2 linked regions of the Deinococcus aerius genome follow. The protein of the gene in region 1 interacts with the protein of each later gene in a pairwise test. Links are inferred from orthologs where the notes say so. Each region holds a gene or a part of one and is shown on either strand. Other genes may lie near its edges. The genes, in order: rlmB and tsaE.

Region 1 (14,178 bases):
GTCGGTCAGGACGCCGATGCGGACCACGTTGTCGCTGAGCTTCACGCTCTGCGCGAGGGCAACCGTCACGGCGGCGAGGGCGGCGGTGGAGACGAGGGCGGTGAAAGTCTTTTTCTGCATAAGTTCCTCCGTAGGAATGGGGGAGAGGTTCAGACGCTCAGGAAACGCAAGAGGTCCGCGCGGCGGGCTTCCACCTCATCGGCGCGCACCTCGTCCACCACCTGCCCGTCCACCAGGACGTAGTGGCGGTCGGCGAGGCGGGTGGCGAATTTCAGGTTCTGTTCGACCAGGATCACGGCCAGCCCCTCGCGGCGCAGCTCGGCCAGCATGTCGCCGATCCGCTGGACGATCACCGGGGCCAGGCCCTCGCTGGGCTCGTCGAGAAGCAGGAGTTTCGGGCCGCTCCGCAGCACGCGCACGATGGCGAGCATCTGCTGCTCGCCGCCCGAGAGCTTGGAGCCGGGGTGGTGGCCGCGTTCGCGCAGCACCGGGAAGGCCTGGTACGCCCGCTCCAGGCTCCAGCCGCCGGGCCGCGCCGGGGGCAGTTCCAGGTTCTCGCGCACCGTCAGGCTGCTCAGGATCGCCCGCTCCTCCGGCACCCAGGCCAGGCCCCGCGCGGCGATGCGGTTGCTGGGCAGCCGGGTGATGTCCTGGCCCTCGAAGGTGATTTGCCCCGTGCGGCTGCGCAGCACGCCCATGATGCTTTTGAGGGTCGTCGTCTTGCCCGCCCCGTTGCGCCCGATCAGGCTGACGACCTCGCCGGGCATGACGTGCAGGTTGACTCCATGCAGGACGTGACTCTGACCGTAGTAGGCGTTCAGGTCACGGACTTCGAGCAGCGGCATGGCCCCCAGGGTCGGGCGGTCGGGGGAGACGGCGGGCATGGTCACGCGTGCGCCTCCTCGCCCAGGTAGGCCTCGATCACCCGGGGGTCGCGCCGCACCTCGTCGTAGGTCCCGCTCGCCAGCACCTGCCCGTACTGGAGGACCGTGATGCGGTCGGCGAGTTCGGCCACCACGCTCATGTTGTGTTCCACGAGGACGACCGTGCGTCCCCGCGCCACCTGCCGCACGAGCGCGATCACGCGGCCAATCCCCTCCGAGCCCATGCCGCTCGTCGGCTCGTCGAGGAGCAGCACGCGCGGGTCCTGCGAGAGCGAGAGGCCGATTTCAAGCTGCCGCTTCTCGCCGTGGCTGAGGTCGGCGGCGAGCCGCGAATGCGCCCCCGCCAGGCCCACGTCCGCCAGAATCTGGTCGGCGCGTGGCCCCAGCGCCTCCAGCCGGGCGAGCGGCGTCCAGAACTGTCCCGGCAGCCGGGTCGGGGACTCCAGGGCCACGAGTACGTTGTCCCGCACCGTCAGGCTGGGAAACACGCTGCTGATCTGAAAGGAGCGCGAGAGCCCCCGCCGCACGATGGCGTACGGCGGCAGCGTGTCGATGCGCTCCCCGTGCAGCCTCACCTCGCCGCTGCTGGGCCGCAGGAAGCCCGAGAGCAGATTGAAGAGCGTGGTCTTGCCCGCCCCGTTCGGCCCGATGATCGCATGAATCTCGCCCTCCCGAATCTGGAGGCTCACGTCGTTCGTGGCGCGAAACCCGCGGAAATCCTTGACGAGGTGGCGCGCCTCCAGGGCTGCGCCCGCCGTCATGGCGCCGCGCCGCGCTCGTCATCCGGCCTGCTGATCGACCAGTGTGTGGGCATCCTCCCCCCTTTCCAACCCTCAATTGTGGTGCAGGAGGGAGTCTAGCAGGGGACGGTTACGGGGGCGTCACACTCTGCCAGACGCGACACGAGTTTGAGCAGTTCGCCTGGGAGACGGGGACCGGTGGAGTGTGGAAAGGACGCCTTCCAAAGGAACAGTTATTGACTGCTGCCTCGTCCAGATGCCTTCTCGGCGCGGAGCGTGCTCAGTCCCCCGCGTGCAGAGCCCGCCACTCCCTGAACGTGACCGGGAAAAGTGGTTCGGCGAGTTGCGCCATCGCCCGCGCGAAGAGGCGCGTCTCGTACTGCGCCCCCTCGTGGTCACGCAGTTCGAGGAAATGAAGGAGGCTCCTGACATTAAAGGTGTAATACGATTCGGTATACAGCGAGAGCGGCAATACCCCCCGCGCCTGCTCGCGCGTCACGCCGAGATGCAGGAGTTCCTGATACGCACCAAAGGCATGGCGCCAGGCTTCCTCCCAAACTCGCGCTGCCTCAGCCTGATCCAGTGTTCCATCATCCTCCACACTCGCCTGCCGGTTGCTGGGCGCCTGCTTGCGGAAGGAGGGCGGCGTGAAGTTACGTTCCTGCATCTCGACATAGCGGCCGGAAATCTCATTCTTACTGTTGTGAACGACAATTCCGTTGGCGACAAAGTTATGCCAATCCCCTGCCACTTCCAGATCGTACGTCGGTTGAATGCCGAGGTACTCCACCTTCACGACCTTGGTGGGGTGGGCTTTGAGCTTTCTCCCCCTGGGTTTGGGACGTTCCCCGGAGATCACGATGTCTGGGTCGAACCGTTGCGCGAACGCCAGCTCATTTTCCTGTGAGCGGTGAATATTTCTGTGGCAATCGCCGCACAGGGTAACGAGGTTGTCGAACTTCAAGGCCAGAGAGCGGTCGGCCCAGACAGGAACGACATGATGGGCGTGCAGCTCGGGTTTGCGCTCCCCGCAGTTCTGACAGGTGAAGTGGAACTTCTCGTGAACTCGCCGGGACTGCTCCCAGGTCCAACGGTTGATGTTCGCGCGTTCGCTGCTGATCCCGCCTTTCCAGAAGTTGCTGCGTTCGCCACTCCGGGCGGCACGAATAGCCATGCGGTGTTCTTCGGTTAGAACACGTGGCGCTCGGTAGCCGCCTTTGCCCTTATTCCAGGGCCTGAAGCCCTCCGGGAAGCGGGTTTCTTCCGGCGAGAACTGCAAGCCGTGAACCTTGAGCCACTTGCGAATGGTGTGGTAGCTGCACCCGGCCTCGTCAGCCATCTGCTGAATGCTCTTGCGCTGTGCGCGCTGATCAGCCATCCACTCACGGTCCCGGTAGACCTCCAGCCCATTCACCATCAGGAACGCCTCGCGGCTCATCGTGGCTGTGTTCCCCTGAACCTCCAGCCCCACGGCCTCGCCCAGAGTCTGCCAGCCCCGTGAGGTCAGGACCCGGTGATGGGCCGTCATCGTCAGGCCCTTGCCGTCAGCCAGGGTGACTCGGTAGACAGGTTGCTCGCCCTGGTACATCACCTCCGCTACATGGCCGGTGGTAAATAGTCCCGTGGCTTCGTTCAGAACACGAAGCCGCATATTCTGAAGACGTTTCCGGCTGCTGCGGTGACCGACGATACTGCCCCCGACGTACCTCTGGATGGTGTTTCGGGAGAGACCGGAGGCCCGAACTGCCTTGGCAATACCGCCGTATCGCCCCCCCTCCTCCTGAAGAACACGGAGTGCGGTCGCTACCTGCTCAGGCCGAGCAGTCATCGTATGTACCTCGCCCTCGGTCCACATCCTGTACAGCTCGGAGACCGTCTTTCTGAGCCTCGGGAGAGCCTCGCCATTGATGTTGACGAACGTTACAACGGTGTCCCCAGTCAAGCAGGTCCCAATGCGGTGGCGCACCATCTGCCGGTCCACAAAAATAGGGCAAACAATTTTGAAAGTGATTAAATTATGTTCAAATGGACTGCCGTGTTGATGCCGCAGCAGATAGCGGATCAACTTTTCATCCTTTTGGTTGAGTGGCGTGTCTGAATCACCACCAAAGGAAACTCTCGCCGCATTCGTAATCATCTTGTCGTCGCCCACGTGCTGCACGAGGCTGACGCTGCCCAGGCCGTCGCCCAGGGGGTAGAGGGTGGGGGGGTGGGCGGGGGTCACAGTCATCGCGCCCCAGCTTAACGCCCGACCCGGGGAAGTGGGACGGGCGAGCATTTGGGGTGGTCTGTGGCGGATTCTTCAGCGGCGGGCAGAGCGGACATGCACGGCGCTGGACTGCGGGGTGCGGCGCTCATCCTGCACGGTCAGCAGCAGCGACAGGACGATCACCAGTGCGGCAAGCAGGAGGTCCATGCACCAGTGTGAACGCCGAGGTCTGACAGAACGTTGACAGGGTTGGGCTGACGCCCCTCACAGTTCCACCTCCCGGGGGTCCATCCCGGCGGCTTTCAACGCGGCGCGGAACTGCTCCGGGGTCACGGGCAGGACACTCAGGCGGTTCCCCCTGCGTGTCAGGGGTGAGTCCTGCCACTCGGGGAGCGTTCGCAGGGTGTCAAGGGGCAATACCGCCGGGAAGGCCAGGACGGGAACCACGTCCACCATGCTCCAGCGCGGATTCTGGGGCGTACTTTTGGGGTCGAAGTAGGCGCTCTCCGGGTCGAATTGCAGGTCGTCCGGGTACGGCTCCCGCCCCACCCGCGCGACACCCGCCACACCGGGCAACGCCGTGCTGGAGTGGTAGAAGAGGCAGAGGTCATTCACCCGCATCTGGCGCAGGAAATTGCGCGCCTGGTAGTTCCGCACGCCGCTCCACGCCTCGCGCCCCACCCGCACGAGGTCGTCGAATCCGAACACGTCCGGCTCGGACTTGAGCAGCCAGAACTGCGGCGGTGAGAGCGCCATAGGGGATGAGGTTAGCGTTCCCGGGGGGCTCCGTACCTTTGGGCACCCTGTCGCGTGCCGGGCGGACCTACACTCGGCGCGTGCGTCCGCGCCTCTCCCCCTGGCTTCCCGTGCTGCTGCTGCTCGCGCTGGCGGCCTATATCCTGCCGGAACGCCTGACGCTGCCGAGTGTGACGGGCCCGTCCTCACCCGCGGCAACCCAGCCCCTGCCCAACCAGCTCCCGGAGGAGACGCGGGCGCTGTTCGAGCGCTCCCGCCCGGCGGTCGTGCGGCTGGAGGCGCTCAACGCCCGCACCCAGGAGGCGGGCCTGGGCACCGGCTTTTTCATCTCGGAGACGGGGCAGGTGCTCACGGCGTACCACGTGGTTGGGAGCGGGCAGCTTTTCCAGGTGCAAACCCTCTCGGGCCGCCGCCTCCCCGCCCGCCTGACCGCCTACGACGCGGGGGCGGACGTGGCGCTCCTCCAGGTGGAGGGCCGGGGTCCCTTTCCCGTCCTCAACCTCGCCACCCGGCCACCCCGGGTGGGGGAGACAGTCCTCGCCATCGGGAACAGCGGCGGCGACTTCCTGCAACCCCGGCGGGGGCAACTGCTGCGCCTGAACGTGGAGGCGGGGCGCGCGGATTTCCCGCAGGGCACCCTGGAGATGTCGGCGCCGCTCGCGCCCGGCGACAGCGGCGGCCCGATCCTCGACGGCAACGGGCAGGCCATCGGGGTGGTGAGCTACATCCGGGTGGACGACAGCAACCAGACCCGCGCGAGCTACGCCGTGCCCGTGACCGAGGGCAACCGCCTGATCGCCGCGCTGCGGGCGGGCGGGAAGCGGGACGTGCCGGTGGTGGGCCTGAACCTCGACATCATCCACAGCGGGCAGACCGACCCGCCGGGCGCGGTCGTCTCCCGGGTGGCGCGCGGCAGTCCCGCCGCCCGGGCCGGACTGCGCGGCGCCACCTTCGACGAGAACGGCAACCTCAGCGGGCTGGGCGACATCATCCTGAGCGTGAACGGCGAGCGGACCCGCGACGCGAACGAGGTCATCACCGCCATTCGCAAGGCGAGCGTGGGCGACACGATCACCCTGGGCTACCTGCGGGGGAACGAGCGGCGCGAGGCCCGCATCACCCTCGTCGGAGGGCGCTCGGTCCCGGACCTGAACCCCTGATCACGCTCCTCCGGGCCGCGCCTCACCTGCGCGGCGAACCCTGGAACCATGTCACGTGCCTTCGTGAAGGAAGACGGCGGCGAACGCTGGACCCCGCCCGCAGCCGCCCGCGCCTACCGCCTGATTTGGCGGGGTCCGGGCGGTCCCGAGACGGTGCGCGAGACCGACGACCTGCTCGGCGCCCTGCGCTGGCTGGAAACCCGGGGCCGCCCCGGCTTCGAGCTGCGGGGCGACGACGGGGCGCTGCTCGCCACGATGACCGCGTAGCGAGGCGGCCGGGTCAGCCGTCTACCACTCGCCCTCTAGCGTGATCCGCGCAGCACCCGCCAGGCTCTGCCCAGGGCTCAACGTCCGCATGTCCGTCCCGCCCACGCCCCGCGCCGCCAGGTTGAAGGCGTCGGTCGCGTGGCTGACGGGCTCCAGGGCGAGGCTGCCGTCCGGCGCGGTGTAGACCACCAGGTGCGAGAACACGGGGTCGGCGGTCAGGACGAGGGCGCGCGTACCCCAGTCGAGGCGGGCCGTGCCGTCCCAGGCGGTGTATACCCGGTCGAACTGCTCTTTACCGATCTCGCGGGACGTTCGGTAGTCCTCGTCGGGCCGGACGGGGCGTGCCTCGGCCGTTGGCAGTTGCCGCTCACCGGTGTCGTAGAGCAGCGCCGCGTCGAAGCTCAGCCGGGGGTCCACGCCGTCCTCCCGCCGCTGAAAGTACGGGTGAAGGCCCATCCCGGCGGGCATCTCCGAGGTGTCGGCATTCGTCAGGGTCACGCTGAGATCGAGGTGCGGTCCGTGCAGCAGGTACTCCACCCGGGCGGTGAAGGCCCAGGGCCAGTTCATGTCAGCAAAATCCCGGCTGTCGAAGTCACAGCGCAGGTGCTGTTCAGAGGGGCGCGAAACTTGCCAGGGCCGATTCCGCACGTCGCCGTGCTGGGTCAGGCCGTCCTTCGTTGTGGCCCGGAGTTGGACCTCCCGTCCCCCAAAGGTGAAGCGCGCGTCCCGGATGCGGTTGGAGAAGGGCAGCAGGGTGAAGCAGGCGCACTGGCTGCTCGTCTCCACCTTGGAGAGGTCCACCGGGCGCAGGACCGGACGGCCCGAGGCGGCCCGGAGGTTGAGCACGCTCGCGCCGAGTTCGGGCAGTACCTCCAGTGTCAGGCGCTCGCTGGCGATGGTTTCGACCCGGAAGGTCACTTCGCCCCCCTCGTCCGCGCCGCCTCGTACAGCAGGATACCCGCCGCGACGGAGGCGTTCAGGGACTGCACCTGTCCCCGGGTGGGAATCCGCACGAGCGCGTCGCACTTCTCGCGGACCAGGCGCCTCAGCCCCTCGCCCTCCGCACCGATCACCAGGGCGACCTTGCCGCTGAAATCCGTGCTGCCCACGTCCTGCGCCGCCTCGCCCGCCGCGCCGTAGACCCACACGCCGCCCTGCTTGAGCTGCTCCATCAGGCGCGGGAGGTTCTTCGTCTGCGCGACCGGGAGGTAGCTCGTCGCCCCCGCCGCCGTCTTGGCGACGACCGGGGAGAGGGGGGCGCTGCGCCGTTCCTCCACCACGACGCCGTGCGCGCCCAATACTTCCGCCGAGCGGATGATCGCCCCGAAGTTGCGCGGGTTGGTGATGCCGTCGAGGAGGACGATCAGCAGGTCTTCCCCCCGCGCCTCGGCCCGGTCGAGGATGTCGTCCACCGTCGCCCATTCCAGGTCCTCGACCTCCGCGATGACGCCCTGGTGCTGGGTCGTACCCGCGATCTGGTCGAGCTCGATGCGGGGGGCAAACCGCACCCGCACGTCAAAACCCTTGAGGTCGCGCACGAACGCCTCCTCGACGCCCCGCGCGACAAGCACCTCGGTCACGCGCCCGTCGCGCAGGGCTTCGAGCACCGGATTCCGTCCGTACAGCAACATGGGGGCAGTCTAGCGGGGGTTCATTCCTCCCACTCGTCGGCGGTTCGGCGTTTGGGCAGCGTGGTGTAGATCGCGGGGTCGCTGGGATTGCTCGCGGCGATCAGCCGGGCCACCTCGCCCTCGTCCGGCTCGGCGAGGACGCGCACGAAGTCGGGGGGCGGCAGGATCGTCTCGCGCACCGGCCAGCCGCGCTCCTGCGCCCAGCGGGTCAGGTCGGCGAGGGCCTGGGCGCCCACCGCGCCGTACTCCGGGCCGAAGGCGGGCGCGGTGATGAGGGCGTCTTCTCCCAAGATGAAGAGGGCCGCGTAGCGGGTGGCGGGGCGGTCCCCCTGCCGGTCGCTAATCAGGATGAGCCGGCCGCCCCCGCGGTCCACGCCCTCTAACTGCGAGAGGACGGCGTGCAGCGTCTCCAGCGGTGCCCCGGGCACCCCGAACGGGTCAGCGATCTGCATGGGGGCCAGTGTAGAGGAGCGGGCGCGCGGCGTCCCCGGTTCCCGCGACGCTATCCTGCGCCCATGAAGCAGAAGCTCCCCACGCTGGTGGCGCAGGCGCGAGGTGGGCGCGTGGTCCGCACCCCCTTTCTCGACGGTGATGACATCGACCGCCGCCAACTCCAGGACGACGAGGTGCGCTTCGTGATCGCGGGCGGCTTCCCCGACGCCCGGCGGGTGATCCTCACCCTGTATCCCGCTCATATTCCCGAGGTGGACAGCGGCGTGACCGTGCTGCGCGTAACCCCACAGGCGGGCGGTCCCCCCTGGGACGTGCAGGACTTCACCGTGCATCTGCGCCGCCTGAACCTGCCCGAAGACGGGCTCGGCGACGTGCGCGAGGAGCGCGGCGGCTCCTTCCTGATCGCTGCTACCGGCAAGGCCGCGCAGACGCTGGAAGGCCTCACCGAACTGGGGGGCCGCGAGGTCGAGGTCGAGGAGGTCGGCGAGACGGCGGGGCGGGGCTCCAAGACGCGCGAGGTCGTGGTGCCCTCCATGCGGGTGGACGTGGTGGGGGCCAAGGGTTTTGGCGTCAGCCGCGCCTACTTCCAGCAGGGGATCGACGGGGGCAAGGTGCGCCTGAACGGCCAGCCCGCCCGCGCCAGTTCCGAGATCCGCGAGGGCGACAGCCTCAGCGCCGAGGGGATCGGGCGCATCGACTTCCGCCGCGTGGTGAACGAGACCCGGCGCGGCAATTTCAAGGTGGAACTGGAAGTGCACCGGTGACGTGGTCCCGGCGATGAGTGGGGCGGACGTGCCCCCGCTCTCGCAAGCCTCCCCATTCGTGTCTCCCGCCCCCTCTCCTGCTCACTCACACCCTTATGCCTCATCACTTCACCCATGATTGACCTTCTCTCCCGCACCCCCACCCTCACCCCGGAAGAACTGACGGCGAGCCTCGCCCCCAGCGCCCGCTTCCGGGACGTGCGCTTCGAGACCTACCGCCCCAACCCCGCCTACCCCAGCCAGGAGGAGGCCCGCGCCAGCCTCCAGGCCTTTCTGAAGGGGGCGCAGGTGCGGCCCGGCGGCTTTCGCCTCTTTCGCCGCGCCAAGCCCGAGGGGCGGGGCCTGTACCTCGACGGCGGCTTCGGGGTCGGCAAGACGCACCTGCTCGCCAGCACCTACCACGCGGCGGAGGGCAGACGCGCCCTGATGAGCTTTCAGGACCTGATGTATGTGATCGGTGCGCTCGGCATGACCCGCGCCGTGGAAACCTTTCGCGGCCACGACCTGCTGCTGATCGACGAATTCGAGCTCGACGATCCCGGCAACACCCACATGGCGAACACCTTCCTGGGCCAACTGATGCCCGCCGGGACGAGCGTGGTCGCCACGAGCAACACCGAGCCCGGCGCCCTGGGGCAGGGCCGCTTCAACGCCGCCGACTTCCAGCGTCAGATTCAGGGCATCGCCGAGCGCTTCGAGACGCACCGCATCGACGGCCCCGACTACCGCCAGCGCGGCACCACCCCCGCCCAGCCCCTCACGCCCGAGGAGTTCCGCGCGTGGCTCTCCCGGCAGCCCGACGCGACCCTGGCGGTTGTCAGCCACCGCGACCTCAACCGGCACCTGCTGGAGGTCCATCCCAGCCGCTTTGGCCGGCTGCTCGCCGGGGTGGAGGGGCTGGGCGTGACCGATCTCACGCCCATGCCCGACCAGAACGTCGCCCTGCGCTTCGTGCATTTCATCGACAAGCTGTACGACCTGGGGCTGCGGGCGGCTTTTACCGGGGTGCCGCTGGGGCAGCTTTTCAGCGAGACCTACCGCCACGGCGCCTATGCCAAGAAATACAGCCGCTGCCTCAGCCGCCTTTCCGAGCTGCTGCGCGAGGCGCGGGCTTAGGCGGGCCCGCGGGGCCGTAAGAAGTCTGCATGTCATCCCTTCGTACCCTGGGTCAAATGCCCAACCTTCCCCTTGTTCACCCGGCGTGTCTGGCGGTCGTCCTCTTGGGCGCTGTGACCTGCGGTGCGGCTGCGGCAGGCAACACTTTCCAGCTTGACGGCCTGCTGGCTGTGTACGACAGCCCCTCCCCCTGCCTGAGTGTCGCCGTCCGGGTGTACGAGGGGAGTCAGCTCAAGTCTCAGGTCGCCGTACTGCCGACCGGGAAGGTTTCGCCGGTCGGGAAGAGTGCCCCGCTGCCCCGCTTCGAGAAGGGCAGGACCTATAACCTCCAGGCCACCTGTCTGGGCAAGGACAAGACCTTCCAGAACTCAGAGCTGACGTTCAAGGCCGACGGTCACACCGTGATGGTGGCCTTCACCAAGGCGGGCTTTCAGTTCAGACGGGGAGGCCTCGCCTACTGAGGGCGGGGTGAGTATCCCCGGGAGGAACACCGGCTGCACACATGCCTTCCTGTTTGGAAGAGGCTCTGTTCTCACCCCTCCTGAGGAGGGGTCGTCGGATGGAGCGACCCTGCCCGTGTGGGAGCGACAGCAGGTAAACTTACCCGGGATAGAAAACGAAAAAGCCCGTACTGGACGGACTTTGCTGGTGCCGAGAGCGGGACTTGAACCCGCACGGGTTGCCCCGGCCGATTTTAAGTCGGATGCGTCTACCGATTCCGCCATCCCGGCCCGGGCCGGAGTATAGCAGGCGGCTGGAATGGCGTTTCCCCCAAGGGGCGAGGTCAGGTGGCTAAAGACGCTGCCTAGGCCGACAGGCGCGCGGGGGCACCCACAGTTCCCAGCGAATCGCCCGTGCCCTTGAGTTCCCGAACCTCGGCCAGGAGGCGCCCAATGGTGGCCGCGTGGACTTCCGGGGAGTGCCGTCCCTCCGCGAAGCTGTTCAGCGTGTCCACAAAGGCCTTCAGGATCTCTTGCAGGCGTTCTTCCTTGGGCATGATGGAGGCTACTTCATCTCTCCTTACAAAAAATGCACAGGGAGAATGGATGAAAAACCCCGCCTGTGGGGGCGGGGCCGGTGGTGGAGGTGGGCGGAGTCGAACCGCCGTCCAAGAGTCCGTTCAGCGTGCGTCTACGTGTGTATCCCTCTGTTTAATTGTCGAGTTCAGGGCCGTCAGAGGGCGGACTGCCCGGAACCGTATTCCCACTTGTTTTCGCCTTCGGCTATGGAACCTCGCCGGGGCTAGCCTTCTTTTGGTTCAGTTCGCGCCGCGCCAAAGGCCGGGCTAGGCGGTCACTGTCTCACTTAAGCAGCGAGAGCGTAGTTCTGGTTGCCAGTTAATGGCTTTGCCGTTTGTTTACGAGGCCAACGGCACCTCGACACGCAACAGCGCCTTCAGTTCCCCTGTCGAAACCGGGTCACCCCCAGCGGGTAGAGCGGCCGGATCACTCCGGCGACCAAAATATAGCAGAGGGCGGCGGGCGGGATATTGAGCTTGGGCACGATGTGGGCTCATCCTGGGTCGGAGAGGAGGAGCGGAATGGTGCCCTCAGAGTTGGAATTCGTTGGTGTGCTGCCTGAAGTCGAGGGCCGAGTTTTGGAGGGCCTCCGCATCGAGGGCATGATCCAGAATGGAGTTCAGGAAGGTCGCTGCCACATCGCCTACTGGCGCATGGAAGGCCAGTGGTGGCGCTCGTTTGCGGAAGGTTACGCACTCCACATCCGTCAATGGGGCGAAGAGCCCGTCTCGTGGGATGGTGGGCCTAAATATCTCTACCCAGTGACAGAAGTGGCGCAGGAGTGCTATGGCTTGCCCTTGCGGCAACTGGAGATATTCATTTTCAATGACTGTCCGGCGTTGCGACTGATGCTGGAGGATGGCCGGGCTATCGAATGCTTGAGCAACGAGCAGGGCTTCTCTTGGAACCGTGCGGTTTTGCGTTCTCCCGATGGTTCGACCACCTCGCTCTAACCCTGCTGCCCCTCACCATCCCGCCGGAACCGCCCGTTCAGCGTTCGCCACTGCTTGCGCCCGTAGGCATAGACGGGGTGTGTCCACTTTCCGGCGACTATGCCTTCCCGCAGCGCGGCCAGGAGGTCAGCGGGCGAGTAGATCACGCGGAAGGGTGTCTCTACCCACGCCTCGCCGATGTCACGCAGGGTGTGGGCGTCGCTTCCAGCGCACACGGGCAGGTTCCGTTCCCGCGCCCAGGCCGCCGCCACCAGGTTCCAGTGGTGGCGGGACACGCGCGAGTTGAAGGTTTCCACGATGTCCACGCTGTCGGCGATGCGGCGGGTCGCCTCCGGCTTCAGGCGGTAACGCTTGAGGGGATCGAAGCCGTGCTGGAGCATCACCAGGCCGCCCTGCGCCTTGATTTCGGACACCGTCTCCTCAGGGGTGAGGCCCGGCGGGATGCGCTCCCGCAGGAAGAGGCCGATCAGCTCGCCCTCCGAGGTGGTGACCTCCTCGCCCGGAATGATGCTGAGGCGGTCGTCCAGGCCCAGGTCGATGACGATGCGCGCGAGTTCGGGGCCGCCGCGCTGTTGATCGTGATCGGTCACGGCGATGACGCGGGTATTCGTGCGGAGCATCCAGGCGGGAATGTCACGCAGCCGGGTGCGGCAGTCGTGGCTGACCTCGGTGTGGGTGTGGAGGTCCATCCGCATGACCTGCACGCCCTCGCGGAACACGAGATTGTTGGGGAGGGGACGCATCCTCAACCCTCCTGACCCTTCGGCATGAGGACCGAGAGCGCCCCGGCCCAGACCTCTATCCTCACCACCCCGGAACCTCCCGGCCGCGCGGGCCGCACCTCGCCGTCCACGTGAAAGGCCTGCCCCACATAGGGAATGTCAATGCGGCGGGCAAGGTCGTTCTGCACGCTGGCGAGTTCCTCGAAGTTGCCCCGGGCCAGGGCGGCGACGTAGGCGAGCAGGCCCTCGCGCCCCCCGGCGTCCACCCGGATCACGTTCAGTGCCCCGTCGCTCGGATCGGCGCTGGGGGCGAGCCGCAGGCGGGGGCCGGTGGCCTGGGTGTTCATCACCTCCACGAGCATGCAGGCCATCTCCGGCTGGGGCTGCCCGTCCAGGGTGAGGGTCAGTTCCAGGGGAGTGAAGTTGCCCAGCGTGGTCGTCAGGGCCGTCAGCGCCCGCAGCGGGCTCTTGCCCCCCTCCGGGTCGTACTCGGCCATCACATCGGCGAAGGCGCCGCAGCCGCACGCCTCCAGAAAGAGGTCCTCACCCCAGGGTGCCGTGATGCGCCCCAGGTCGAGGGGGAGCGCCCTGCCCCCCGCGTAGCTCGCCAGCACGTCGAGCGGCTCGCCCTCAATGCCCAGCGTCCGCCCGATGTTGTTCGCCGTACCCATGGGGATGACGCCCAGGCGTACCTCCGTTCGGCCCGCCAGGCGCAGGGCCGCCGCCCTCACGGTACCGTCGCCCCCCGCCACGAACACGGTGCCGCGCACGTCCTGAAGGGCAGTTTGGAGATCCGCCTCGTCGTCGGTCGCGCGGTAGACCGGGCGGTAGCCCTGCCGGTAGAGCGCCTCAACCAGCAAGTCGGGGCTGGCTTTGGTGCTGCCGCCCGCCTTGCTGTTGAAGATCACCGTGGCGTCCGTCACGTCCGTGCCGCTGACCGGTGGGGCAGGCTGGAAGTCGAGGGTCATAGCAAGACTGTATTCCTTCCCGCATTAAGCTGGACAGCAGGATTGCGGGGGGTTCAGCGGTATTCGACGAGCAGGGGGCGGTGGTCGCTGCCTCCTGCTGGGAGAACCCGGGCGCGGGTGGGGGTCAGCCCACGGGCGAACAGGTGGTCGATTCGCAGGAACAGCCGGGGAAAGGTCCACCCCGGGCCGCGCCCCGCCTCCTCGTGCGCGTCCGGCCCGATACAGGTCCTGAGCTGACGGTACAACAGGCCACGCGGCGGCGTGTTCAGGTCACCGCCGACCAGCATCCGCCCGGAACGCCCCGGGGCGAGACGGCACAGCAGCCCGACCTGCCAGACCCGCGCCCGGTTCGTACTGCGCACCGCGTCCCAGTTGCCCTTTGCCGCGCTAGACACGAGCACGGTGTTCAGGTGGGCGTTCACCACCGTCAGGGGCTGCCCGCGCCACCGCAGCGTCGTCTCCAGCACGGTGCGGCAGCCGCGTCAGGGTCATCACCTCATGCCCGGCGGTGGATGGGTAGCCGGGGAGCAGGCGCA
Region 2 (14,271 bases), on another replicon or contig:
CACCGCCCGCCTCGTCCTGAAGGGTGAGCACTCGCTGGGGCGAATGCTGGGCCTGCCGCTCGACCTCGCGCTGGGCGAGGCTTACCTGCGCGGCGACTTCGAGATTGAGGGGGACATCAGCACGGTGGCGGGGCTCACCACGGCCTTTGACGCGCCGCTCACCCCGGCGCGGGTGGCGCGGGTCCTGCGGAACGTGCAGAGGCTGCGCGCCCACGCCGGTCCCGCCCCGCGCCCCGTCACCGCCCACTTGGACGGCACCCCCCACAGCCGCGAGCGCGACCAGCAGGCGGTGACGTACCACTACGACCTCTCCAACGACTTCTACCGGCTGTGGCTCGACCGGCGCATGGTGTACTCCTGCGGCTACTTCCCGAGCGGCAACGAGACGCTGGACGAGGCCCAGACGGCCAAGCTGGAACACATCTGCCGCAAGCTGCGCCTGAAGCCCGGCGAGCGGCTGCTGGACATCGGCTGCGGCTGGGGCGGGCTGGCGATCTACGCGGCGGGGCAGTACGGGGTGCAGGTGCTGGGCGTGACCCTCTCGGAGGCGCAACTGCGTGAGGGCCGCGCGCGGGTGGAGGCGGCGGGGCTGAGTCACCTCGTGCGGCTGGAGGTGCGCGACTACCGCGACGTGGTCAGCGAGGGGCCGGGAAGCTTCGACAAGATCACCAGCGTCGGCATGGCCGAGCATGTCGGCCGGGCGAACATGACGACCTACTTCCGCTCGGCGTATGCGGCGCTGAGGCCCGGCGGGCTGATGCTCAACCACGCTATCGGCGCGAACGTGCAGCCGCCGAAGTTCCCGAAGTGGCTCCAGGCGCTCACCTCGGGCGGCTTCATGCAGAAGTACGTCTTCCCCGACGGCGAACTCCTGCCCCTGTGGGAGACGTTGCAGCACGCCGAGGGGGCGGGCTTCGAGCCGCGCGACGTGGAGAACCTGCGCGAACACTACGCCCGGACGCTGCTGTGCTGGTCGGACAACCTGGAGGCCCGCCGGGAGGAGGCCCGCGCCCTGGTCGGCGAGGAGCGCTTCCGGCTGTGGCGCCTGTATATCGCCGCGTGCGTCAACGGCTTCCGGAGCGGCCAGCTCGACCTCTACCAGACCCTCCTTGCCAAGCCCGACGAGGAGGGCCGGGTGGAGCTGCCGATGAGCCGGGCGGATGTGTACCGGTGAGGTAAGAAGTTGGAACAGTTTCAGTTCCTAAAGAGCGGGAGCTGACGAGCGAGTACAGAGAAGAATTGGTATTTCTGCCAGTCTTCACGGTTGCCTATAACATAAAGGCGATGTTTGGCACGACTGACTGCCACATTGAGCAGGTTTGGATGTTGTGACGCCCAGGTTTTGGCCCCCGCGCGGCTCGGGTTCCCGCCTAGAACTAGGATCACCACATCCGACTCTTTGCCCTGAGTGGTATGGACCGTACCGACTCTCACATCAGGCAATATTCGCGTTAACTCGCGCACTACAGCACGGAAGGGGGAAATGACGAAGATGGACGCTTTATTTACCCCCTGTACCTCCAAATTACGTATCAATTGCCGGGCGACCTCTCCCTCAGCGAGAATGAAATGCCCTTCCGCCTCAGAAGCATGAACATCAATCCAGCAGCTTTCGGGGAGATCGAGTGTGGATTCTGGTGACGTGCCGAAGACCATCATGCCGTCGTAAGCGATTTGATTGGAAATGTTGAACATGGGTTGGTCGCAGCGGCGGTGAACGCGCAAGGGGCTTCCTACCCAGAGGGAGGTCTCCTGGGTGGGAACATTCGTCCCGTACAAGCTGACGCGATCTGCTAGCTGCTGAGCAGAGGTTTCGCTGGGGAGCCACAATTCGCCTACATTGAAGTGACGGCGCAGCGCCTGTTGGGCAGTCAACGGAATAGTCACTACCGGCTCAAGTTGCATGGGGTCACCCACAACAATGGCACGTTTGGACCTCCAGAGAGCCCCCGCTGCCGCCTGAGGGATAGCTTGCCCTGCCTCGTCGATGAGCAAGTAGCCCAGGGCCTCGCGCCCAAGATGCGAAAAGAGCCTGTCAAACGAGGCGAATGTGGTGGAAATGACCGGGATGACGAAAAAGAGGGCTGTCCAGGCCGCCCGAACCGCCTCTGAAGGAGCGGAATCGGGCACGCTGCCGGAAAGGACATCCGTTGCGGCGTGTAGACTTCTCCGCATCGTCTCGGCATTGGCGGCGAGAAATGCTTTGTGGAGACGCAGAGCTTCCAAAAAAACCTGGGCGCGAGCGTCATTCCATTCCCGGTCCGTCCACGGGGCGGAAAGCTCCCGAGCTTCTTCATCAGTAGCCCAGGTGGCTAACGAGGGAATGTTTTGAACCCGTTCTCGTGCCTGTGTCAGTTCGTTCTGGGCTTCCCGCAGGCGCCCGGCCCACTGGCGCTTTTCCTCACGATGCAGTTGTAACTCTCGCTCCGCACGTTCCGCCTTCCGGGTGGCGTCAGCGTGAGTGGCACGAAGTTGTTGTGCCCGGGTCTCGGCTTGACCGACTTCTTGCGAGAGTTCCTGTTCTCTCGCTCGCCAGGTGCGGCTCACCCCACCCAGGGAGAAGAGGATTTCCAACCAATTCGGTTTGGTTTTGAGATGACTCTCGTGCCTGTCTTGGGCGGTCCGCACCTGAACCAGTGCCTGTTCAAGCGTCTCCTGTACTGCCCGCTGCTCCTGATAACATTGTTCGAGAAGGGCGGCGGCTGTGGTCTCTACTCCTGGTGCAATGTCGAGCTTTCCCTGAAGGTCACGCAGTTCTCCGAACAGGTCATGAATATGTTGCCGCTCCTCACGAATCCTGGCCTCAGCATTCAAGGCAGCGCGGAAACGTTTGACCGCACCCGCCCAACTGATCGTCTCACCTTGTAAATGTTCCAGCAATTTACGAAAGCCGTCCTCCGGCTTGGGTGGACGTGCGGGGTCCCGCTTGGTCTGGCCCTCTTCTTCCTGATCTTCGGGGTGCCAGAAGCGGCTGAGGAAGTCTGCACGGTTGCTCTTGTTCCCCAGACGAGCGGCGATCATGGCCCACGCTTCCTCCCCAAGGATACGTGTGCCGTATTCGGCGAAATAGTCGGCCTCGCGCCGCCATGACTCGTCGATGGCGTCCCTTCCCGGGATCTGCCGCGTCACATTCTCGACGGCCCCGTTGTTGGCGGAAGCCACCACGATCTCGAAGCCCTGGAGATCGCCACGCCAAGTCGCTACCGCACGGGTGAACTTGCCAGTTTTCCAGTTCAATTTTCCAGTGAAGGCGTCAGCGGGGGCTTTAAGGTTGGCGAGACGCTTCGCACGTTCGACGACAATGGCCGCCACGAGGTCGCGTAGCAGAGTCGTTTTCCCTGTGCCTGGAGGACCGTTCACCGCAAACAGGCCCGCCTCACTCAGGCTGGGAAGGGCAGTGTTGACGGCAAATTGCTGGCTGAACACGAGGGGGTGGTGCCCTTTACTCGGCCAGCGCCCTTGGGGGAAGAGGTTGGGAGCGAGTTGCTCGAACAGCACGTCCAGACGCTCACGCACATCGATACGTCTGGACACATCGACTCCCATTTCCGGGGTCAGGTAATCCCGCAAGCCCTGACCAACGTTGCCCCGGCGCACCTGTTCAGACACCTTTCGCAGGTCACGCAGAAAAAAGCTGTTCAAAAAGTCGTTGTCGTCTATCGAGTAGGGCCGCCTGCTGGACACCAGACCACAACGCGCACGAATCTCCGAAGGGCGCAGCATCTGGTTAACGCCCAAGCTCTCAGCGACGATCCGGGTAGCGTCTTGTAAGTCTTGAAGCGTGAGGGGTCGTCCGACAGGAAAGGATTTCTCGGCCAACTCCCGAGCACGCTCATCGTCCTCGTCCGGGGCCAAGCGGGCTTTGACCTGCCCAACGATTCGCTCGGCCTCTTCTTCAAAGCCCTCCAACCAGTTCCGGCTTCTCGGCCCCGGCTGTCGGGTGCGGCTCACCGCCCAAGCACAGGATGACAGGGTGATGCTTTCTAGCAGCGGGCGTCCGTCTCTGGTCACCAACAAGGCGAAGAGACAGCTCTCGCCGTCCATGCGCTCGTCGGCAGATTCCGGGTCCTTGCCGAGGACGCTCTCCAGAACTGTAGAAACGTTGCTTAGGCTATAGATGCCACAGTAGACGGTGAACCGATTTGCCGTTCCTGGTGGCCGGGGACGACGTGCCCAGCGGTGTCCCTCTTCCCAAGGTAAGAGGGCATCCTCCCGCAACACCTCAACCGGTTCTGCTCGGGCGGCAGGATTGGCTTTCGGTACGGTTTGTGGAGAGAAAAATTCAACGGCACGCCAGAAGTCGAGAATGGCTTCGGGCCGGGAGGGTGCCGTCACTTCCCCTCTCCCTGCGTCGCCTGGATCGCCGTCAGGGCAATCGTGTACACGATGTCGTCCACCAGCGCCCCGCGCGAGAGGTCGTTCACCGGCTTGCGCAGGCCCTGGAGCATCGGCCCGATGGCGACCACGCCCGCCGCGCGCTGCACCGCCTTGTAGGTCGTGTTGCCGGTGTTCAGGTCGGGGAAGATGAAGACAGTCGCCCGGCCCGCAACGGGGCTGCCCGGCGCCTTCTGAAGGCCCACGCTGAGGACCGAGGCGGCGTCGTATTGCAGCGGCCCGTCCACCGGGAGGTCGGGTCGGCGCTCGCGGACGAGCCCGGTGGCGATCCGCACCTTCTCCACGTCCTCGCCCGCGCCGCTCTCGCCCGTCGAGTAGCTCAGCATGGCGATCCGGGGCGGGATGCCAAAGGCCCTGGCACTGTCCGCCGACTGGATGGCGATGTCGGCGAGTTCCTCCGCGTTGGGGTTGGGGTTGATCGCCGCGTCGCCGTACACGACGACCTGCTCGGGGAGCAGCATGAAGAAGATGGAGGAGACGAGTCTCACCCCCGGCGCCGTCTTGATGAGCTGGAGGGCGGGCCGCACCGTGTTCGCCGTCGTGTGGACTGCCCCCGACACCAGCCCGTCCACCTCCCCCAGCGCGAGCATCATCGTGCCCAGCACGACGGTGTCCTCCAGTTGCGCCTCGGCCTGGGGGGCGGTCAGGCCCTTGCTCTTGCGAAGTTCCACCATCGGCGCGACGTAGTTCGCCCGCACCCCGTCCGGGTCGATGATCTCCAGCCCGTCTGGAAGGGTGAGGCCCTGCCCCTCCGCCACCTGGCGCACCCGGTCGGGCTTGGCGAGGAGCACGGGGCGCGCGATGCCCTTCTCCATGCAGCGGATCGCGGCCCTCACCGTGCGCGGCTCGTCGCCCTCGGGGAGGACGATGCGTTTGTTCGCGGCGCGGGCCTTCTGGATCAGCTCGTAGCGGAAGGCGCTGGGGGGCAACCGGCGCTCGCCCTCGGGCTGGGGGGTGCGGAGCCGCGTCCCCAGCGGGAAGGTGTCCAGCCGGTCGGCGATGAAGTCGAGGATGCGTTCCATCCGCTCCAGGTCGTCGTGCGGCACCCGGGGGTCCATGCGCGAGAGGGCCGAGGCGGTGTTGTAGGAGTTCGTCGCCACCCGCAGCACGGGGAGCGAACTCGTCAGCGCGGCGCGGCAGAGCTTCTCGATGGAGTCCTCCGGGGCGCTGCCGGACGTGAAGAGCAGCCCCGCCAGCGGAACGCCGCTGAGGTGCGAGAGGGCCGCCGCCATCACCACGTCCTCGCGGTCGCCGGGCGTGACGACGAGGGCGCCGGAGGTGAAAAGGTCGGCCATCTTGGGCACGCTGCGGGCGGTGACGACGGTGCTGGTGACGCGGCGCAGGGTGGCCTCGCCCTCGTTCAGGACCTCGGCGCCGAGATGTCGGGCCACGTCGAGGGTGCGGGGGGCCGTGAGCGCCGGGGACTGCGTGATCACGCCCAGCAGGGGGAGTTCCCCCCGCGCCAGGGTGCGGCTGTGCGCCCGCAGGTCGGCCATCAGCCCGCCGAAGTCCAACTCGCGCGGGGCAAAGTTCAGCACGTACCCCGCCAGTCCCGAGCCGTCCGAGCGGCGGTACGCCTGGGCGGCGATGTCCAGCTCGTCCGCCAGGGCGGCGGGCGTCACCCCGGCGAGGCTGGAGACAAGGACCACGTCTGCTTCTAAATTGCGCGCGAGGCTGGCGTTCAGCGCCCCCGCGTACACGTTGCGCTCGTTCAAGGCGAGGCCCTCGGCCACGAGCACGTCGGCGCCCCCGGTGATGCCCGACGCCGCCTCCCGCGCCAGGGCGACCACGCCCTCCATCAGGTCCTCCTCCTGCCCCAGGCTGAGCTGCTCCTCGGCCTGCGCGAGGGGGATGGGATCGGGCGTGACCGCGTGCGCGAGGGTCCGCGCGAAATGCACCGAGTCGTCGGGTGCCGTCTCGTGCGTCTGGGCGATGGGCTTGAGAAAGGCGACCTTGAGGCCCTGCCGTTCCAGGGCGCGGGTGAGGCCGAGCGCCGTGCTGCTCAGGCCCACGCCGTTGCGGGTGGGCGCGACGAAGAGGGTGTTCATAGGTTCCTCCTGAGGTTGAGGATTAATGGCTATTCCGACAGTCTATTTGATCGACCCATTTTCTTTATGAAGAAACGACTCCTCAGAAAACATAATAGGATAATTCGATATGCCACTTTTTATTTGCACCACAAAATACTTGGCATACTGGTTGTGATCCCCAAAATTATGAAGCACAATTTCATTCTTTGAAACGTTGTAGTCGAATCTACCTGAATAATGAAGCAATCTTTCATCCGGTTGTTGCTCTCCGGGTATGACTGACCATTGGTATTTAAGGGAATCGAACAAGACCATTTTGTACGTTGGTCCAAATTCTTTATTTACCCATGTGCCGAATAACTCCTTGATTGGGGGATGCTCATTTATGGGTTGACAGGAGATAAAGCCATACAACGGTAGGATTATGAAGAGAAGGCGGGCAGCCTTCATAACTCACCCGCCACAACGCTTTGCGTCTCGCGGGCGATCATGAGTTCCTCGTTCGTGTTCACAACGAGGGCGGGCACGCTGTCCGGGGTGGTGATGATCCCTGCCCGCCCCCGCACTGCCCGCGCGTTCGCCGCCTCGTCTACCTTGAACCCAAGGAGTCCGAGCCGGGCGAGCGTCGCCCCCCGCACCGTGGCGCTGTTCTCGCCAATGCCACCGGTGAACACCAGCCCGTCGAGGCGGCCCAGCGCGACGGCCATGCCCGCAACGCTCTTGGCGAGGCGGTAGACGAAGATTTCCACGGCCAGCCGCGCCCCCTCGTGTCCCCGCGCGGCGGCCTCTTCCAGCTCGCGCATGTCGTTCGTCAGGCCGGATAAGCCCAGCAACCCGCTTTCCCTGTTCAGCGTCGCCGTGATCTGGGTCAGGCTCAGCCCCGCCTGCCGGGCGAGATAATCGTGCAGGCCGGGGTCCACGTCGCCGCTGCGCGTGCCCATGACGACCCCCTCCAGCGGGGTGAGGCCCATGCTGGTGTCCACGCTCCGTCCGCCCTGCACGGCGGTCACGCTGCACCCATTCCCCAGATGCGCCGTGACGAGGTTGAGGTCCGGGAAGTCCCGCCCCAGCATCCGCGCCGCCTCGCCCGCCACGTAGGCGTGGCTCGTGCCGTGAAAGCCGTAGCGACGGACGCCATGCTGCGTGTACCACTCCTCCGGCACGGCGTAGCGGTAGGCGACCTCCGGCATGGTCTGGTGAAAGGCGGTGTCGAAGACGGCGACGTGCGGCAGCCCGGGAAAGGCTTCCTGCGCCGCCTCGATCCCCGCGAGGTTGGCGGGATTGTGCAGCGGCGCGAGGGGCACGCAGGCCCGGATGGCATCCAGCACTTCCGGCGTGACCAGGGCCGGGGCGCTGAAACGCTCGCCCCCGTGGACGACCCGGTGGCCGACGGCACCCACCTCGCTCCGCAAGCCCAGGGCGTCCAACTCGGCCAGCAGCACACCGAACGCCTCCGGGTAGCTGCCGCCCGGGAGCGGCACGCTTACCCGCTCGCCCCCCCGGTCCACCCGCACCGAGGCGAGGTCCGAGCCCAGCCGCTCGGCCAGGCCCGAAAGGGGAACCTCACCCGAGGAAGGATCGAGCAGCGCGAACTTGAGGCTGCTCGACCCGCAATTGACCACCAGCGTCCACATGGGTGCATTGTGGCCCAGGCGGGCGGGGGAGAACGCCCCGGCTTCAGAAAGCCTTCAGCGCACCCGGCCCACCCGCCGCACCTCGGGGTCGCCCTCCACATGCTCCAGCCGCAGGATGGGCGCCGCCGGGTAGTCCCCATACAGGCCCTCGCCCCACTCGATCACGCTGAGGCGGCTGCCCGCGATCAGGTCCTCCAGGTCCATCTCGTACAGCTCCTGCGGGTCGCGCACCCGGTAGGCGTCCACGTGAAGCACGCGGCCCGCCGGGGTGGGGTAGACGTGCATCAGGGCGTAGGTGGGGCTGGTCACCGCGTCCGCGAAGTCCAGCGCCCCCACCAGCCCCCCCGTCAGCGTGGTCTTGCCCGCCCCGAGTTCGCCCTCCAGAAAGAGCACCGCGCCGGGCGGCAGGGCACGGGCGAGTTCGGCGCCGAGGGCCCGTTGTTCGTCCGCGCCCCGCAGCAGGCGCGTCTCACCGGGGAGGAGGGGCAGGTCGGGGTGGGGGGGAGCCGTCACGCCCGCAGGCTAACGTGCCTCGCCGGTCGTCAGCCAGCCGCCCACCCGGTCCTCGATGGCGGCGGCGGAGGGCCCGCGCGCCAGCCGCCAGCCGCCCACACCGTCCCCCCGGGCGACCCACGCGCCGCGCTCGTCCTCGAAACGGAGGGAACGCGCCCCCAGCAGGGTGGCCTGGTCGAGCAGGGCGGCCACCCCGCTCACCGCCGGGTCGGCCCGGCCCGCCGTCACGGCGCCGCGAATGAGCCAGGTGTCGTCGGGGAGGTCGGATGGTGTAAGGACCGGGGCCGCCGTCTCCGCCCCAAACAGGCCCCCCAGGTCATTCCCCGCCTCGCCGCCGAGGTCGAACACACCCAGCAGGCCGCTGAGGGCATCGGCCCCGAAGCTGGCCGTCACCTCCTGAGCGGCCTGGTACTCGGCGCGGGACTCGGCGAGCAGGGCCTCGGCCTCCTCCAGCGTCTGGGCGTAGCGTTCGCGGGCGCTCCCCGACATCGCCCCCAGGCGGCGCTGGGCGCGCAGGGTGTCGGCCAGGCGCCCCAGCTTCTGGGTGGTCTCGCCCGCCAGGTGCCGCACGGTGTCGTACTCGCGGATCACGTGGTCGGCGCGGGTGTCGAAGTCCTGGCGCTCCTGGGCGGCCTGACCCATGCGGCGCTCCAGCACCCGCCACAGCGAGTCGGGGTCCGCGTCCTCGCCGCGCGCCAGGGCCTCGCGGGCGGCGGCGAGGAGCGGCGCGAGTTCGGCGCTCGCCCCGGGCACGTCGCGGGCGGCGCGCTCGACCTCGGCGAGCCCGCGCTGGAGTTCGAGCAGCCGGGCCGCGTTCGCGGGGGCCGCCTCCAGCGCGGCGAGGGTGGCGTGCAGGTCCCGCAGCTCGTCGGTCGCCAGGCCGCCCCCGTCCAGCGTGAGGCGCAGCACGTCACGCGCCACCCGCGCCTCGTGGAGGGTCGGGCTCTCCGGCAGGGCCGCCAGCCGGGTTTCCAGACCCGCCAGCTCGGCCCGCTGCCCGGCGAGGAGGGCTGAGCGCGCCGCCTCCAGCTCCGCGCGCCAGGCGTCCACAGCACCCGCCGTCAGCGTTCCAGCCGTCTGCTCGGCCCGCAGGGCCCGGGCGCGGGCCTCCAGGTCGGGGCGGGCGCGGGTGAGGGGCTCGAACTCGCGCGTCAGGTCGGCGAGCTGCCGGGCGACGTGCTCCTGCTCCAGGGCCAGGACGCGCGCCTGCGCCTCGGGGTCCAGCGGCGGGGGGGCGCCGCCGGGCGCGAGGGGCTGCACGACGGAGGATTCCAGCAGCTTGCGGAGGGTGAAGGTAATCGTGCGGGCCCGCTCGACCTCGGCGGGGAGGAGCATCCGCTGCCCCTGCGCCTCCTCGATCTGCCCGATCAGGCTCTCCAGGCGGCGCACGTCCTTGCCGCCCATGCCCTGCACGCGGCGGAAGGCGGCCTGCAACTCCGCGAGGTCCTGCCCCTGGGCGACCAGCCCCTCCTCCAGGCGGCGCTCCATCAGGGCGATCAGGTCCTGACCCTCGCGCACGAGCGGGGCGACGTCCTGCCCGGCCTCCTGCTGCTGCCGCGCCACGCCCAGCACGCCGCGCAGGCGCTGGGCCTCGGGCCAGTCGAAATACAGGCTGAAGCGCCGCGCGCCGTCCTCCAGCACGCCGAGGTCGGGGGCCTCGCCGACCGGGGCGGGGACCGCGCTCAGGAGTTCCCCGATCACGTCGGAGACCCTCCGCTTGGCGAGGGCGGCGGGCACGCTGAGTTGCAGCCGCTTGAAGACCTCGCGCTTGAGGATGTCCTCCAGGGCGGGGGCGTCGAGCGCCTCGACGCTCAGGCCCCGTGCCTGCGCCGCGTCTTGCAGGATGCGTTCGAGCGCGCGGGGCGAGACGAGGTCGCCCAGCAGCCGCACCGGCAGGCGGTAGAGGGCCTCGGGGGCCGCGGGTGTGGTGGTCACGTGGAGCCTCCGGTGGAGTTGAAATCAGCGGGAAGGCGTCTGGGGGGCATGGTCATGGGAACTCTCGAAACTCGCCGCATCCTTCCACAGGCATCGCCCGAATGGAGGGAAAAAATGCGGATTTCAGGGGGCCAGGGGGGACGGAACCCGGTGGGGGCCGCCCTACACGTCCTCGTCCCAGTCGAGGCCCTGGGCGACCGCCCGCTCGGCGGGGCGCTGGCGGCCCAGCAGGCCGAACTGCACGCACAGCCCCTGGAAGCCGTAGGCGGCGAGCCCGACCGCGAGGGCGGTCAGCAGGGCGCGCAGCGGCAGCCCGTAGATGCCCTGCCACAGGGTCAGGCTGGGGGCCGCGCGCAGGAAGGCGACGCCGCTCAGGTCACCCAGCCAGCCCAGGAAGCCGAACACACCCTCCAGGAACACCGGCAGCAGCAGCAGCGCGAGCGCGGCGGTGATCGCCCGCCAGTAGGGGTTGCGCCCCCCGAAGGCCAGGTTGAGCAGGTACAGCGGCACGAGCGCCAGCAGCGCGAGCAGCAGGAACGTGATGGCGCGCAGGCCCCCGCTGAAGGTCCGGGCGACTCCGGCCGACAGGGCGTCCACCCGGCTGCGGGGCTCCCCGGCCACGTCGCCCTCCAGCCCGCCCAGCCCCGCGATGAGGGCCTGCACGTCGCCGGGCCGCAGGCCGTACCGCTCCCGCGCGGCGTTGAGGTCCCGCGTGAAGGCCCCGAATCCTGCGGACCCCCGGATTCCAGTGGGGGCGGAGGAGAGCGCGGCGGCAGCTCGGTCCAGTTCGGCCCGCGCGGTCACCGGGTCCCCGTGCCCGCTCGCCGTGAGGGCCCGGCCCAGCGCCACGTAGGCGGCGTCCAGGCTGGGGGCGGCGGCGACCGACTTGACCGGGGCCGACTGGGAGGGGGTGGGCGGAGCTGATGTGGGCTGCGCTGCCGTGGCTCTGGCCGGGGCGGGCGCCGGCTTGGAGGAGCGGCTCGCCGTCGGCTGCGGTGCGAGGGCCGGAGTACTCGTTTTGGCGGTGAGGGCGGGCGGCGTGGCGAGCGAGCGCCCCAGGGCTGCCGTGCCCCGCCGCAACGCCGTGAGGGAGGCGGTCAGGCCGGGCACGTCGCCCGCCGTGAGCTGGCGCAGGGCGCCGCTGAATGCAGCGACCTTGAGGGTCCCGGCGCCCGCGTCCTGCACGGCCGTGAACCAGCTCGCCGCCCGGGCGAGGTTCAGGTAGGCGGCGGGGCTGCGCTCGGGTCGGGTCGCGCCCAGGGCCGCGCCCACCTTCGCCACGGCGGCCCGCTGGAGCCGCCACGCCACGCGCTCGGGACGGCCCGCCCCCGCGTCGGCGAGCAGGGCCCGCGCCGGGGCACCCGAGAGGCCGAACTCGCTCGCCAGCAGCCGGACCTGCGCGGCGCTGTTCGCCGGGGCCTGCGCGAGTTCGCCCAGCGTCTGGTCGTACAGCGCCTTGCGCATCAGCCCGCGAGCCAGCAGCACCTGCGCCTGCACCTCGGCGGGCGTGCGGGCCAGCGCGGCCCGGGCCCCACCCAAGGCGTCCTGCAAGCCGCCGAGGAGCTGCCGGTTCTGGAGGGTGGGGGCCAGCCGGGTGTAGGCGGCCTGCGCCCGGTCGAGTTCGGCGAGCGCCTGCTCGGGGGAGGCGGAGCGGGCCCAGGCCGCGTCCAGGCTCCCGGCGAGCGCCCGGTACGCGCTCAGGTCCTGCGCCCCCGCCGCCCCCGTCAGCAGGGCGGCGAGCAGCGCCACGCCCGCGCCACCGCGTTTCACGCCGCCTCCCGGATCTGGCCGAGTTCGGCGAGCAGCCGCCCGATGTTCACCTGCGGCCCGGCGACCACCGCCACGCAGTACCCGCCCAGGGGCCGCATACAGACGGTGCGCCCCCCCATATCGGCCGACATCAGGTTCAGGCCGCGCTTCTGGAAGAGCAGGGCGGTGGCGGCGATCACGCTGCCCAGGGTGGTGGCGCTCGCCACCGCCCGCTGCCGCAGCACCTCGCCGCTCGCGCGGCACACGAGCACGCCCTGCACGCCGGGCATCCGGCCCAGGTCCTGAATCAGCGCCTCCTGGCCCGCGGCGCTGTCCAGCGTGTAGCGGCGCTGGGTGGGGGCGGCCGTGTACTCGGGGTCGTCGAACTCGAAGTCGTCGGCGCTCAATTCGGCGGGGGTGTCCCAGGCGGTCGTCCCCACCTCCTCGTCCCAGGCGGCGACCGGGGCGCCGGGGAAGAGGGTGGGGGCTTTGGGGTACTGCCGCTGGAGCTGCCCGGACAGCGTCCGCAGTTCCGCCCGGGCCCGGGCTTCCGGGAGGACGGCCGACAGCCGGGTGAGCAGCGGGCCGGAGAGCACCCGCTGCATCTCCCCGGCACTCACGCCCTCGGGGGTCAGGCCCTGCTCGCGCAGGGCGGCGCGCAGCAGGGTTTCCGCCGCACGTTCGGACACAATGCCGGACAGGGCGCGCACGATCAGGGTGTACACGGCATTTGTCATGAGAAACCTGGGACGAAGTTTAGGGGGGGCGCTCTTTACAGAAACTTACAGGTGAGAGGACGGAAAGGCGGGACGGATGAGAGCCGCCCCGCCGCCGCAGCCTCTAGACTGGGCCCATGCCGACCTCCCTCTCTGGCCGCCTGGACGCGGAACTTGCGGGCCTGCGGGCCCAGGGCCTGCTCATCCACCCCCGCGTGCTTCAGGCCCCCCAGGGCGCCCGCACCCGGGTGGAGGGGCGGGACGTGGTCAACCTGGCGTCGAACAACTACCTGGGCTTTGCCAACCACCCCGAGATCAAGGCCCGCGCGGGGGAGTACCTGCGCGAGTGGGGGGCGGGGGCGGGCGCCGTGCGGACTATCGCCGGGACGCTGCAAATCCACGAGGACTTCGAGCAGCAGCTCGCCGAGTTCAAGCACACGGGCAGCGCCCTCGTCCTTCAGAGCGGGTTCACCACCAACCAGGGCGTGCTGGGAGCCCTGCTCCAGCCCGGCGACCTCGTTGTGAGCGACGAACTCAACCACGCGAGCATCATCGACGGCCTGCGGCTGACGAAGGCCACCAAGAAGATTTACAAGCACGCCGATCCCGAAGACCTCGACCGGGTCCTGGCCGAGAACGACACTGACGGGCTGAAGCTCGTCGTGACCGACGGTGTGTTCAGCATGGACGGCGACATCGCGCCGCTGGGCCGCCTGATCAAGGTCGCGCGCAAGTACGGGGCCGTGACGTACGTGGACGACGCGCACGGCTCGGGCGTGCTGGGCGAGGCGGGACGCGGCACCGTTCACCATTTCGGCTACGAGCACGCGGACGACGTGATTCAGGTTGGCACCCTGAGCAAGGCGTGGGGCGTGGTCGGCGGCTACGCGGCGGGGCACCATGACCTGCGCGAGCTTCTGCTCAACCGGGCGCGGCCCTACCTCTTCTCGACCGCCCACCCGCCCGCCGTCGTCGGGGCGCTCTCGGCGGCCCTGGACCTCGTGCAGCGCGAGCCCGCCTTTATGGAGCGGCTGTGGGACAATACCCGCTACTTCAAGGCCGAACTCGCCCGGTTGGGCTTCGACACGATGGGGAGCCAGACGCCCATCACGCCCGTGTTGTTCGGTGAGGCGAGCGCCGCCTTCGAGGCCAGCCGCCGCTTACTCGACGAGGGGGTGTTCGCCGTCGGCCTGGGCTTCCCGACCGTGCCCCGGGGTCAGGCCCGCATCCGCAACATCGTGACCGCCGAGCACACGCGGGAGGACCTGGACCTCGCGCTCTCGGCGTACGAGCGGGTGG

Evidence for each region.
Region 2: the proteins of rlmB (region 1) and tsaE interact in binary tests that used the Escherichia coli proteins (3 or more experiments, as listed by UniProt). The link is inferred for Deinococcus aerius from one-to-one orthologs.

Annotation. Positions count from the first base shown.
Region 1 is NZ_BFAG01000005.1:194,770-208,947, forward strand. What follows is about bases 5,790-8,652. They hold rlmB (23S rRNA (guanosine(2251)-2'-O)-methyltransferase RlmB), read right to left. Parts: upstream 7,648-8,652; coding sequence 6,931-7,647; downstream 5,790-6,930. Other genes in these bases: DAERI_RS09160 (hypothetical protein), read left to right, coding at 5,798-6,016; DAERI_RS09165 (aldose 1-epimerase), read right to left, coding at 6,038-6,934; DAERI_RS09175 (DUF3197 domain-containing protein), read right to left, coding at 7,668-8,099; DAERI_RS09180 (S4 domain-containing protein), read left to right, coding at 8,163-8,652. Outside these bases: DAERI_RS09120 (ABC transporter substrate-binding protein), read right to left, coding at 1-120; DAERI_RS09125 (ABC transporter ATP-binding protein), read right to left, coding at 150-884; DAERI_RS09130 (ABC transporter ATP-binding protein), read right to left, coding at 887-1,645; thyX (FAD-dependent thymidylate synthase), read right to left, coding at 1,905-3,854; DAERI_RS09150 (EVE domain-containing protein), read right to left, coding at 4,098-4,589; DAERI_RS09155 (S1C family serine protease), read left to right, coding at 4,595-5,749; more of DAERI_RS09180, read left to right, coding at 8,653-8,864; cell division protein ZapE, read left to right, coding at 8,979-9,980; DAERI_RS09190 (hypothetical protein), read left to right, coding at 10,037-10,441; DAERI_RS09200 (hypothetical protein), read right to left, coding at 10,786-10,977; DAERI_RS09210 (hypothetical protein), read left to right, coding at 11,521-11,952; DAERI_RS09215 (PHP domain-containing protein), read right to left, coding at 11,949-12,695; DAERI_RS09220 (diacylglycerol/lipid kinase family protein), read right to left, coding at 12,698-13,642; DAERI_RS22765 (endonuclease/exonuclease/phosphatase family protein), read right to left, coding at 13,696-14,064; DAERI_RS22770 (endonuclease/exonuclease/phosphatase family protein), read right to left, coding at 14,030-14,178. UniProt on the Escherichia coli protein: Specifically methylates the ribose of guanosine 2251 in 23S rRNA.
Region 2 is NZ_BFAG01000016.1:16,455-30,725, reverse strand. What follows is about bases 6,844-9,799. They hold tsaE (tRNA (adenosine(37)-N6)-threonylcarbamoyltransferase complex ATPase subunit type 1 TsaE), read right to left. Parts: upstream 8,573-9,799; coding sequence 8,114-8,572; downstream 6,844-8,113. Other genes in these bases: DAERI_RS18635 (coiled-coil domain-containing protein), read right to left, coding at 8,582-9,799; DAERI_RS18645 (acetate kinase), read right to left, coding at 6,872-8,059. Outside these bases: DAERI_RS18660 (class I SAM-dependent methyltransferase), read left to right, coding at 1-1,174; DAERI_RS18655 (DEAD/DEAH box helicase), read right to left, coding at 1,195-4,335; pta (phosphate acetyltransferase), read right to left, coding at 4,332-6,443; more of DAERI_RS18635, read right to left, coding at 9,800-10,507; DAERI_RS18630 (hypothetical protein), read right to left, coding at 10,670-12,277; DAERI_RS18625 (roadblock/LC7 domain-containing protein), read right to left, coding at 12,274-12,993; DAERI_RS18620 (glycine C-acetyltransferase), read left to right, coding at 13,110-14,271. UniProt on the Escherichia coli protein: Required for the formation of a threonylcarbamoyl group on adenosine at position 37 (t(6)A37) in tRNAs that read codons beginning with adenine.